Regions from separate parts of the Amycolatopsis sp. NPDC045836 genome, predicted to be linked through region 1. Evidence: riboswitches for the same ligand, from Rfam matches in the RefSeq annotation. Region 1 holds a riboswitch; the other holds the start of a gene.
What was found. A riboswitch is a leader RNA that binds a small molecule or an ion and turns the genes downstream of it on or off. The one in region 1 is predicted to bind cobalamin.

Region 1 (5,678 bases):
CCTGGAATCGGGCGGGGACTGCGCATTCACCGAGCACGCGGCCGTGGTGGCCCAGTACGGGCTGACCGGATCGGGCTACCGCACCCTCCTGGTCACCACCGGCCTCGATGGTGAGGTTTTGTGGCGGCAGGAATACGGCGACGAAGCCCGGATCCGCGCGGACCTCGGCGGCGAGAATTTCCTGGTTCTGCTGGCGGGAACAGCTTACGAACACGACAGCCGGGGCGTGCTCCTGCAGACCGTGCGAGATGTGGCGGACGCGCGATACGACGAGAACGGCGACATCGTGCTGGTCTCCCCTTCAGGCACCACCCGGTGGAAACCCGGCACTGGCCGAGCATGAACACGACCTCCCCGGTCAGCTCGACGCGCGGAAAATCGAAATGCCGACACCGCCCTCGCCCTGCGCCAGGCGGTCGCCCCCACGAACGAGCCCGGCTTCCCCTTGGACACATGCTGGGCACGGTGCTCCCGGAGCACACTCGATGACGGGTTCCTGCCGAGGGGGCTGCGCATCCGTGGTGCCCGGAGGACACGCGTCACGAAACCCATAGCCGTATACCCGTCGGCAACGGGCGGGTGCAGCGCGGAAGACCGACTTTCGAGATTCTCGGGCAACTGCTGACAAAGGCCGGGAACTGTGGTCAGGTCGTCGCGGGAATTCTGGGGGGAACCTTGGTTCTTGCCGTGATTCCGAGTCCGGCGCAGGGGTTTGGCAACTCGGGCCGATACCTCTGCGGGCTTACGGCAGCTGCATCATCGCCGGCGTGCTCGTGGCCGTGTGGCTCACCCGGCGGCGGGTCCAGCGCGGTGGCGAACCCGGTGTGGTGGCCGACATCGCGGTGTGGGCGGTGCCGTTCGGCATCGTCGGCGGGCGGATCTACCACGTGCTCACCTCGTGGCAGCCGTACTTCGGGGAGGGCGGTGATCCGGTCCGCGCGCTGTACCTCTGGGAAGGCGGCACCGAGCACCTCGACCGGCTCTTCGACCGCTTCTACCGCGCGGACACCTCACGATCGCTGCCCGGCTCCGGGCTCGGCCTGGCCATCGTGGCCGGCATCGCCGAAGCCCACGGCGGAGCGGCGTTCGCCAGGAACCGAACCGGGGGCGGCGCGGCGATCGGCTTTTCCATCGGCACCAGCCGCGTCCTGCCCGGCCGGGACGCCGATCGCTGATCCGCGCGGCGAGCCCCGGTTTCGTCCCGAACAAGCCCGGTTTTCCCTTGCCGGTGCCGCGTCCGGCCCTTCCCTGGTCAGTCGGTGAAGCTGCCGGACAGGTTGGCGGTGTTGGTGCTGCCGGGTGACCCGCTGCCCCCGGTCTGCGTCAGCGGCTTCCCGTCGACCGTGGCCGTCGCGGCCAGGGTGCCGCCGCTGTGCCGCATGGTCAACGTGAATTCGTGGCGGCCGGTGCCGTAGGGGACCTCGACCGTCTTGCGCCAGGGCAGGGTGACCCCGTTCTCCTCGCTGACCTTCCCGTCGAAGGTGAAGGTGAGGGACAGGGTGGCGGTGCCGGTCACCTCCAGCTCCAGGAGGTGTTGCCGCGGCGCCGGGTCGGACGAGGTGGCCGCGGTAGTCGCCGGTGGTGGTGTGGAGGTGGCCGGCGGTGCCGGTTCCCCGCACGCGGCGAGCAGGCCCGCCACCAGCAGCACGACGACGGCTGTTCGGATCATGGCTCACAGTAGACACCACCCGGTGCGGGACCGGTCCCGGCCGTGAAACCAGCACATGGTGCTCCGGCAACGCCGTTGCGCTCGGGTCTACTTCGGACGGACCTGGCCGGCGCGATCCCGCGGCCTCGAAGTCCGGTACAGCACAACGACGAAAGCGGGCACGCCGATGATCGAGGTGACCACCCCGACCGGCACCTCACGCGGGTCCAGCGCGGTGCGCGCCAGCGTGTCCACCCAGACCAGGAACACCGCGCCCGCGACCGCCGTCACCGGCAGCAGGCGGCGGTGGCCCGGGCCGGTCAGCGCCCTGGCCGCGTGCGGCAGCACCAGCCCGACAAAACCGACCGCCCCGACCGCGCTGACCAGGGCGGCGGTCAGCAACGCGGTGGCGCACAGCAGCACGATCCGGGTGCGCGCCACCGAGACGCCCAGCGCGGCGGCGGTGTCCTGGCCGAGGGCGAACACGTCCAGCGCGCGGGCGTGCCCGAAGCACACCGCCAGCGCCACGGCCAGCACCACCGCCCCGACGCCGACCTCGGCCCAGGAGGCGCTGGCGAACGAGCCGAGCAGCCAGAACAGCACCCCGCGCGTGGTTTCCGGGTCGGCGCCGGTGAGCACGATGAACGAGGTGAGCGCGGAGAACAGCTGCATCGCGGCGACCCCGGACAGCACCACCCGGTCGGTGCTGCCGCCGAGCACCCCGCTGAGCAGCAGCACCAGCGCGAACGAGATGGCCGCCCCGATGAAGGCACCGGCGGACAGCGAGACCACGCCGCCGCCCACGCCGAGCACCACCACCAGCACCGCCCCGGTCGACGCGCCGGAGGACACGCCCAGCACGAACGGGTCCGCCAGCGGGTTGCGCAGCAGCGACTGCATCACCACCCCGCACACGGCGAGCCCGGCCCCGCAGACCGCGGCCAGCAGCGCCCGCGGCAGCCGCAGGTGCCACACGATGCCGTCCCGCAGCGGGCTGAGCACCGGCTCACCCAGGCCGAGGTGGGCGAGCACGGTCGAATACACCTCGCCGACGCCGATACCGGCCGGGCCGATGGTGATCGCCACCGCGATCGAGACCACCAGCACGCCGAGCCCCACGACGCAGAACCAGGCCACCTGCGACCCGGTGCGCGGCCGCCTCACCCCGCGAGCCCGAACTTCCGCAGCGCTTCGGCGACCTGCTCGGTGCCGTCCACGGTCCGCAGCGACGGGTTCATCGCCTGCCCGCTGAGCAGCACGTAGCGCTTGTTCTTCACCGCGTCGAGGTCCTTGGTGACCGGCTGGGATTCGAGGAAGGCGATCTTCGCCTCCCCGGTTTCCGCGGTCTGCGAGCGGCGGGTCAGGTCCCCGAGCACGATCACCTGCGGATTCCGGTCGGCGACGGTCTCCCAGTTGATCTGCGGCCACTCGTCGCGGGTGTCGTCGAAGACGTTGCGCGCGCCGAGCGTGGTGGTGATCACGCCGGGTGCCCCGCAGCACCCGGCCAGGTAGGGGGATTCGGCGTTGGCGAACCAGTACAGCAGGCTCACCCCGTCCGCCCGCATCGCCGCGCGTTCCATCCGCCCCGCCAGCTCGGTGACCAGCTGCTCCCCGCGTGCCTCCACCCCGAACAACGTGGCCAGCTGGCGGATCTCGGTGTAGACGACCTCCATGGTCAGCGGTTCGGTGCGGGCGCCGTCACCACCGGCGTTGTTGTCCTTGAGGCAGTCGGACGGTGAGACGTAGGCCGGCACGCCGAGCTGCTCGAACTGCTCGCGGGTGGCCACCCCGCCTTCACCGAGCGTGGAGACGAACGAGGCCGCCACGAAGTCCGGCTCGACCGCGAGCACGGCTTCGAAGGACGGGTTGTTCTCGGCCAGGCGCGGCACCTTGGCGTTGTCCGCGGCGAGCGCGGGCAGCACCGGGTCGGTCCAGGTGGCGGTGCCCGCCATCCGGTCGGCCAGGCCCAGCGAGAGCATGATCTCGGCGGTCCCCTGGTTCAACGCGACGGCGCGCTCGGGCGGTTTCGCCGCCGACACCCGGTGGCCGCAGTTCTCCACGGTCCGGGCGGCGGGGTCGGTGGCATTCCCGCCGGCGCAGCCCGGCAGGACCAGGGCGGCGGCGAGCAGCAGGTGGGCGGAGCGGATCTTCGGCACGGGAATCCCTGCGTCGAGGGGCTCGTCACGCGGAGCCCGAACGGTCGGTGGCCCCGGCCGCGCCGGGGTGCCGGCAGGTTTTCGGACTCGGGGTCGTCCGGGCGGAACGCCTTCCCGGACCGGGGTCCAGTGGCCGCTGTTCCGCTCGTCGCCGCTCACCGCTGCGCGTCAGCTCCGGATTCACACCGGATTCCCTCGCCTGGCGTCCGCAACCTATCACGCGGCCGGTCCTTGACCGCCGTGTCGGAAGTCGTGCAATCTTCACCGAAGATGTTCGTTGTTGTTGAATAGTGTGCAGGAGCTGCCGAAGATGACCGCTCTTCCGTTCAGATCCGCCTCCCGGGCGCTGACCGCCCTGTTCGCGTCCGGCGCACTGGTGCTCGGGGCCGTCACCCCCGCCTCCGCCGCGGTGCCCGACTACGGCACCGCCGAAGCGGGCAACCCGTTCGTCGACGGCTGGTACGCCGATCCGGACGTGGCCATCTACGGCAACACCTACTGGGTCTTCCCGACCACCTCCCGGCGCTACGCCGAGCAGACGCACCTCGACGCGTTCTCCTCGACGGACCTGGTGCACTGGACCAAGCACAGCAACGTGCTGACCACCGAGAACGTGTCGTGGGCGAAGTACGCGGTGTGGGCCCCGGCCCCGATCGAGCGCGACGGCAAGTACTTCCTCTACTTCGCGGCCAACGACATCCAGAGCGACGCCGAACACGGCGGCATCGGCGTGGCCGTGGCCGACCGCCCGGAGGGCCCGTACCGCGACGCGCTCGGCCACCCGCTGATCGACCGGTTCCACAACGGCGCGCAGCCCATCGACCAGGACGTCTTCATCGACGACGACGGGCAGGCGTACATGTACTACGGCGGCTGGGGGCACGCCAACGTGGTCAAGCTGAACGCCGACATGACCAGCCTCGGCACCTTCGAGGACGGCAGCACCTTCCGCGAGATCACCCCGACACCGGAGTACGTCGAGGGCTCGCAGATGTTCAAGCGCAACGGCAAGTACTACCTGATGTGGTCCGAAGGCGGCTGGACCGGGCCGAACTACTCGGTCTCCTACGCCATGGCCGATTCGCCGACCGGGCCGTTCACCAAGCTGGACCGGGTGCTCGCGCAGGACCCGGCGGTCGCCCGCGGCTCGGGGCACAACTCGGTGCTCAACGTGCCCGGCACCGACATCTGGTACATCGTCTACCACCGCCGCCCGCTCAGCGAGACCGACGGCAACCACCGGCAGCTGGCCTACGACCGGATGAACTTCAACCCCGACGGCACCATCGCGCGGATCACCATGAAGGTGCAGGACAACTTCGCCGACGGCAACACCTTCGGCTGGAAGACCCACGGCGGGCAGTGGGCGGTCCGGGCCGAGCAGCTGGCGGCGAGCCGCTCGGCGGGCGGGAAGGCGTTGCTGGACACCAACTTCGGCGATTTCACGCAGGACACCCGCGTGCGGCTGACCGCCAGCCGCGGCGATGCCGGTGTGGTGTTCCGGGTACGCGAAGCCGCCGTCGGCACGGACAGCTACCAGGGTTACTACGCCGGGATCAGCGCGTCGGGCCGGGTCGTGCTCGGGCGCGCCGACAACTCGTGGACGGAACTGGCGTCGGCTCCGCTGGCCGGGGCCATCGGGCGGAGCCACCACCTCCGGGTGACCGCGGTCGGCCCGGCCATCCGGGTGTACGTCGACGACCTGACCGCGCCGAAGCTCAGCGTCGCCGACGGCACCTTCCCCAGCGGCGCGAACGGCGTCCGGGTCTTCGAGGCGGCGGCTGCCTTCGACGACTTCGCGGTGCGTCCGGCACACTGACCGGTCATGGCGTTCAGCGAAGAGGAAATCGCGTACCTGCGCTCGCAGCCACTGG
Region 2 (5,678 bases), on a different contig from region 1:
GACGGACCGGCCGGGCGGCGGTGCCCGGTTCGTCATCGAGCTGCCGGAGGCGGAATGAGGAAGCTGATCGCCGCGGTCGTGCTGGTGTGCTGCGCAGGCTGCGGGGTGAGCACCCAGGACCACCCCGAGAAGCTGCCGCCGGTGAGCCGGGTGCCGGAGCCCGCGCCCTCGGTCACCCAGGTGCCCGACCCCAGCACCCGGTGATCGTCAGGCAATCGTCAGGTTGAACCGGCCGCGCGCACGGCAGGATGCTGGGGTGATCAGCGTGCGCGGGCTACCCGGATGACCGCGGTGCCCGTGGACGGCACCATCGCGCTGCGGTTGATCTGCGATGGGTGCGGGGCCAGCGGCCCGCACGCCGAACCACGCCTGCCGCACCACGAGGCGTGGCTGCTGCTGTGGGGCCGGGCCCACCAGGACGGCTGGCGCGGGCACGACCGCGCGATCGGGCCGCACTACTGCGCCGCCTGCGCGGCCTGAAACCTAGGGGTTTCCTCCCCGCGCCACTCCTACCGTGGACCGCACCGGCAAACCAGGTGGAGGGCGGTTCGGTGATGTCCGAGCGGGTGCGCAGGATCGGGATCATCGGCTCCGGGGCGGCGGGTGCCGCGCTGGCCGGCCTGTGCACCGCCGGTGGGCTCGAGGTGACGGACTCGTGCGACGACGTCGACCTGGTGGTCGAAGCCCTGCCGGACCGCCTGGAGACCAAGGTCGCGGCACTGGCCGCACTGGACCGCCGCTGCCCGGACCGCACCGTGTTCGTCACCACCACGACCGGGCTTTCGGTCACCGAGATCGCCGCCCGCGGCGGGCGGATGTCCCGCACCGTCGGCCTGAACCTGCCCGATCCGGAAGCGCTGGCGGAGGCGGAGGCGGTCGAACTGGTCCGCACGGCGATCACCGACGAAGCCGTGCTCACCACCGTCGGCGGATTGCTGCGTGAACTCGGCAAGGAACCGATCGATGTCGGCGACCACCCCGGGTTCATCGCGAGCGGCCTGCTGCTGGCCTACCTCAACGACGCGGCGAGGATGTTCGACGAGGGCTACGCCTCCCGCGACGACATCGACCACGCGATGATCCACGGCTGCGGCATGCCCGGCCCGCTGGCGCGGCTGGACGCGCTCGGCATCGACACCGTGCACGACGCGCTGACGGCCTTGCACGAGCGCACCGGCGACCGCGCCTACGCCCCGGCACCGGTACTGCGGCGCATGGTCGCCGACGGCAAGCTCGGGGTGAAGTGCGGTACCGGCTTCTACGGCTCACGGGCCCCGGCCGCGGTGCCCGCCCCGGCGACCGGCGGCAGGCCGGTGCGGCGGATCGGCGTGGTCGGCTCCGGCACGATGGCCACCGGCATCGCGGAGGTGGTCGCGCGGGCCGGGCTGCCGGTCACGCTCGTCGCGCGGTCGGAGGTCCGCGGCAAGGACAGCCGCGCGACGATCGAACGCTCACTCGACCGCGCCGCCCGGCGTGACCCGGCGCTCGACGTGGACGGGGTGCTCGCCTGGCTGGACACCTCCGGCGACCTCGGTGCCTTGGCCGACGCCGACCTGATCGTCGAAGCGGTGGTGGAGGACCTCGACGTCAAGCGCGGCGTCTTCGCCGAACTGGACGGCGTCGCCAAACCCGGCGCGGTGCTGGCCACCACCACCTCCAGCATGTCCGTGCTCAGCTGCGCCGCCGCGACCGCCCGGCCGCAGGACGTGATCGGCATGCACTTCTTCAACCCGGCGCCGCGGATGGAGCTGGTCGAGGTGGTCCGCACCGAGCTGACCGCCGCCGACGTGGCGGTCACCGCGCGCCGCGTGGCCGGTGAACTCGGCAAGCACCCGGTCGACTGCACCGACCGCGCGGGGTTCATCGTCAACGCGCTGCTCTTCCCGTACCTGAACCGGGCCGCGGAAATGCTGCGCGAACGCCCGGTCTCCGTCGCGGACATCGACACCGCCATGGCGCAGGGCTGCGGTTATCCACTCGGCCCGCTCGCGCTGCTCGACCTCATCGGGCTCGACGTGTCCCTGTCCATCCAGCAGGCCCTGCACGACGCGTTCCCCGGCGAGGCCGCGCCGCCCGCCCGTTACCTGGCGGACCTGGTTTCGGCCGGGCACTACGGGCGCAAGACCGGCCGCGGTTTCCTCGCCTACCCCTGACGGCCGGGCGGGCGCTAGAGTGGCGGCGCAGCTGGTTCGAGCACCGCGAGCAGCACGGCGGTGCTCGAGGCAAGAGGGAATCCGGTGGAAACCCGGAACTGCCCCGCAGCGGTGAGCGGGAACGACCGCCGTCTGTCTCCACTGCCTCCGCGGAGACGACAGCACTGAGCCCACGGGCTTGGGAAGCGACGGCCAGTAGGAACCCGGCGTGCGCGCCGGAAGTGCCCGCGAGTCCGAAGACCTGCCCGCTGTGCGCCCCACGACCGTGGGGTGCTGGTGGAGACCTCGTGGGTCGGGTCATCGCCGGGTACCGGCTGTCGGCCGGTACCTGCCGTGCGCTCCTCCCGCCAGGTCCACAGGGACTCGCGAAGGAGAGAGCCCGTGACCCCGGAACCCAGCCGCGCCACCGTGTACGGCTACCCGCGCCAGGGCGCCGACCGGCAGCTGAAGAAGGCGATCGAGTCCTACTGGGCCGGCCGCGCCGACGCCGGTTCGCTGCTCGGCACCGCCCGTGAACTGCGCCTGCGGAACCTGGCCGAACTGCGTGACGCCGGGATCGACGAGATCCCGAGCAACCACTTCTCCCTCTACGACCACGTGCTCGACACCGCGTGGATGTTCGGCGCCGTCCCGGAACGCCACCTCGCCGCCGTTCCGGACGCCTCGAGCGAGGCCGGGCGGCTGGACCGGTACTTCGCCATGGCGCGGGGCACCGCGGACGCGCCGCCGATGGAGATGACGAAGTGGTTCGACACCAACTACCACTACCTCGTGCCCGAACTCGGCCCCGGCACCCGGTTCACGCTGGACGCGAGCAAGCCGCTCGCCGAGTTCACCGAGGTGCTCGAGCACGGCAGCCGGACCCGGCCGGTGGTGCTCGGCCCGGTCAGCTTCCTGCTGCTGGCCAAGGACCCGACCGCCACCGGCGGCTTCCAGCCCCTGCACCTGCTGGACCAGCTGGTACCGCGGTACACCGAACTGCTGCGCCTGCTGCACGAGGCGGGCGCCGAGTGGGTCCAGCTCGACGAACCCGCGCTGGTGACCGACCAGCCCGCCGAGGTGCTCGGCCGGGTCGCGGACACCTACGCGGCACTGGCCGCCCAGTCGGCCAGGCCGAAGATCCTGGTCGCCTCGTACTTCGACCGCCTCGGTGACGCGCTGCCCGTGCTGGCGGCGTCCCCGGTCGACGGGCTGGCCGTCGACTTCACCGGTGCCGCCGCGGCCGATCTCGACGCCGTGGCCACCGCGTCGGGCATCCAGGACAAGCGGCTGGTCGCCGGCGTGGTCAACGGCCGCAACGTCTGGGCCGCCGACCTGGGCGCCGCCCTGGCCACCCTCGGCACGCTGCTCGGGCTGGCCGGTTCGGTGGACGTGGCGGCGTCCTGCTCGCTGCTGCACGTGCCGCTCGACGTCCGCCTCGACACCGGGCTGGATCCCGAGGTCGCCGGTTGGCTCTCCTTCGCGCGGCAGAAGCTCGACGAACTGGTGACGCTGCGCCGGGGCCTGACCGAAGGCCACGCCGCCGTCGGCGACGCGCTGCGGGCCAACGCCGAGCGGCTGGCCGCCCGCGCGGCCTCGCCGATCGTGCGGGTGCCCGCCGTCCGCGAGCGCGTCGCCGCGATCGCCGAGGCCGACCTCCGCCGCACCAGCCCGTACGGTGAGCGCCGCCGGGCCCAGCGGGACCGCCTCCGGCTGCCCGGCCTGCCGACCACCACGATCGGCTCCTTCCCGCAGACCGCGGAACTGCGCCGGGCCCGCGCGGCGCTGCGGACCGGCGAGCTGGACCGGAACGCCTACACCGAAGCGATGCGGGCCGAAATCCGCTCGGTCATCGCCGAGCAGGAGCAGCTGGGCCTGGACGTGCTGGTGCACGGGGAGCCGGAACGCAACGACATGGTCCAGTACTTCGGCGAGCAGCTCACCGGTTTCCTGGCCACCCAGCACGGTTGGGTCCAGTCCTACGGCACCCGCTACGTCCGGCCGCCGATCATCGCCGGTGACGTGGCCCGTCCCGCGCCGATGACCGTCGAGTGGGCCACCTACGCGCAGAGCCTGACCGAACGGCCGGTCAAGGGCATGCTGACCGGCCCGGTGACCATGCTCGCCTGGTCGTTCGTCCGCGACGACCAGCCCGAAGCCGACACCGCCCGCCAGGTGGCGCTGGCCCTGCGCGACGAGGTCGCCGACCTGGAGCGGGCCGGGATCGCGGTGATCCAGGTCGACGAGCCCGCGCTGCGGGAAACCCTGCCGCTGCGCGACGCCGACCGCGCCGCGTACCTGGCGTGGGCCGTCGCCTCGTTCCGCCTGGCGACCTCGGGCGTGCGGGACGACACCCAGATCCACACGCACATGTGCTACGCCGAGTTCGGTGACGTGCTGCAGGCCATCATCGACATGGACGCCGACGTGATCAGCCTGGAGGCGGCGCGGTCGAACATGGCCGTCGTCGCCGACCTCGCCCGGGCCGGATATCCCAACGAGGCGGGCCCCGGTGTCTGGGACATCCACTCGCCGCGCGTGCCGTCCGTCGAGGAGATCGTCGCCCACCTGCGCACCGCCACCTCGGCGTTCCCGGCCGAGAGGCTGTGGGTCAACCCCGACTGCGGGCTCAAGACCCGCGGGTACCCGGAGGTGCGGGCCACCCTGGCCAACCTGGTCGAGGCCACCGGCCGGTTGCGCTCGTAACCGGAGCGGCCCCCGCCGCGGCGGTTTCCGGGACGGGAGACGTGGGTAGGGCTCGTGGGAACGCCAGGGCAAGGAGGACCGATCTTGCGAGCTTTGACCGTCGTCCCGCGTCAGCCGGATTCACTCGAGGTGATCGAGGTGCCCGATCCGGAACCCGCCGCGGGGGAGTTGCTGGTGGACGGTCTCGCCGTCGGCGTGTGCGGGACCGACAAGGAGATCGTCGCCGGTGAGTACGGTGAAGCACCCCACGGCGAACAGCGGCTGGTGCTGGGGCACGAATCCCTCGGCCGTGTCCGGCGGGCCCCCGAGGACAGCGGGTTCCGGCCCGGCCAGCTGGTCGCCGGGGTGGTGCGCCGGCCGGACCCCGAGCCCTGCGGGGCCTGCGCGCACGGCGAGTTCGACATGTGCCGCAACGGCCGGTACACCGAGCGCGGCATCAAGGGCCTGCCCGGCTACGGCAGCAGCCGGTGGACCGTGGCGGCCGAGTACGCCGTGCCCGTCGACGACGCGCTGGGGGAGCTGGGGGTGCTGGTCGAACCCGCTTCCGTGGTGGCCAAGGCGTGGGAGCAGATCGAGCGGATCGGGGCCCGGTCGTGGTTCGAGCCGTCCCGGGTGCTGATCACCGGCGCCGGCCCGATCGGCCTGCTCGCCGCCCTGCTCGGCACCCAGCGCGGGCTCGGGGTGCACGTGCTCGACCAGGTCACCGACGGCCCGAAACCCGAGCTGGTCACCGGTCTCGGCGCGACCTACCACCACCGCGGGTTCGACGAGGTGGCCGACCGGGTCGAGCCGGAGGTGATCATCGAGGCCACCGGCGCCGGCCAGGTGGTGCTGGACGTG

Region 2: it holds a riboswitch for cobalamin, as region 1 does, so the genes downstream of both, metE (5-methyltetrahydropteroyltriglutamate--homocysteine S-methyltransferase) here and AC07EG_RS22085 (ABC transporter substrate-binding protein) in region 1, are expected to answer to the same signal.

What each region holds. Positions count from the first base shown of each region.
Region 1 is NZ_JBWKKF010000011.1:87,449-93,126, reverse strand. It holds gene AC07EG_RS22110 (hypothetical protein) at 1-343, shown strand, start outside; partial or broken gene AC07EG_RS22105 (prolipoprotein diacylglyceryl transferase family protein) at 676-962, shown strand; gene AC07EG_RS22100 (ATP-binding protein) at 942-1,175, shown strand; gene AC07EG_RS22095 (hypothetical protein) at 1,253-1,669, opposite strand; gene AC07EG_RS22090 (FecCD family ABC transporter permease) at 1,757-2,812, opposite strand; gene AC07EG_RS22085 (ABC transporter substrate-binding protein) at 2,809-3,804, opposite strand; cobalamin riboswitch at 3,880-4,000, opposite strand; gene AC07EG_RS22080 (glycoside hydrolase family 43 protein) at 4,115-5,623, shown strand; gene AC07EG_RS22075 (PPOX class F420-dependent oxidoreductase) at 5,630-5,678, shown strand, end outside.
Region 2 is NZ_JBWKKF010000003.1:222,541-228,218, reverse strand. It holds gene AC07EG_RS05945 (HAMP domain-containing sensor histidine kinase) at 1-58, shown strand, start outside; gene AC07EG_RS05940 (hypothetical protein) at 55-204, shown strand; gene AC07EG_RS05935 (hypothetical protein) at 283-480, shown strand; gene AC07EG_RS05930 (3-hydroxyacyl-CoA dehydrogenase family protein) at 555-2,153, shown strand; cobalamin riboswitch at 2,169-2,416, shown strand; gene metE (5-methyltetrahydropteroyltriglutamate--homocysteine S-methyltransferase) at 2,535-4,838, shown strand; gene AC07EG_RS05920 (glucose 1-dehydrogenase) at 4,923-5,678, shown strand, end outside.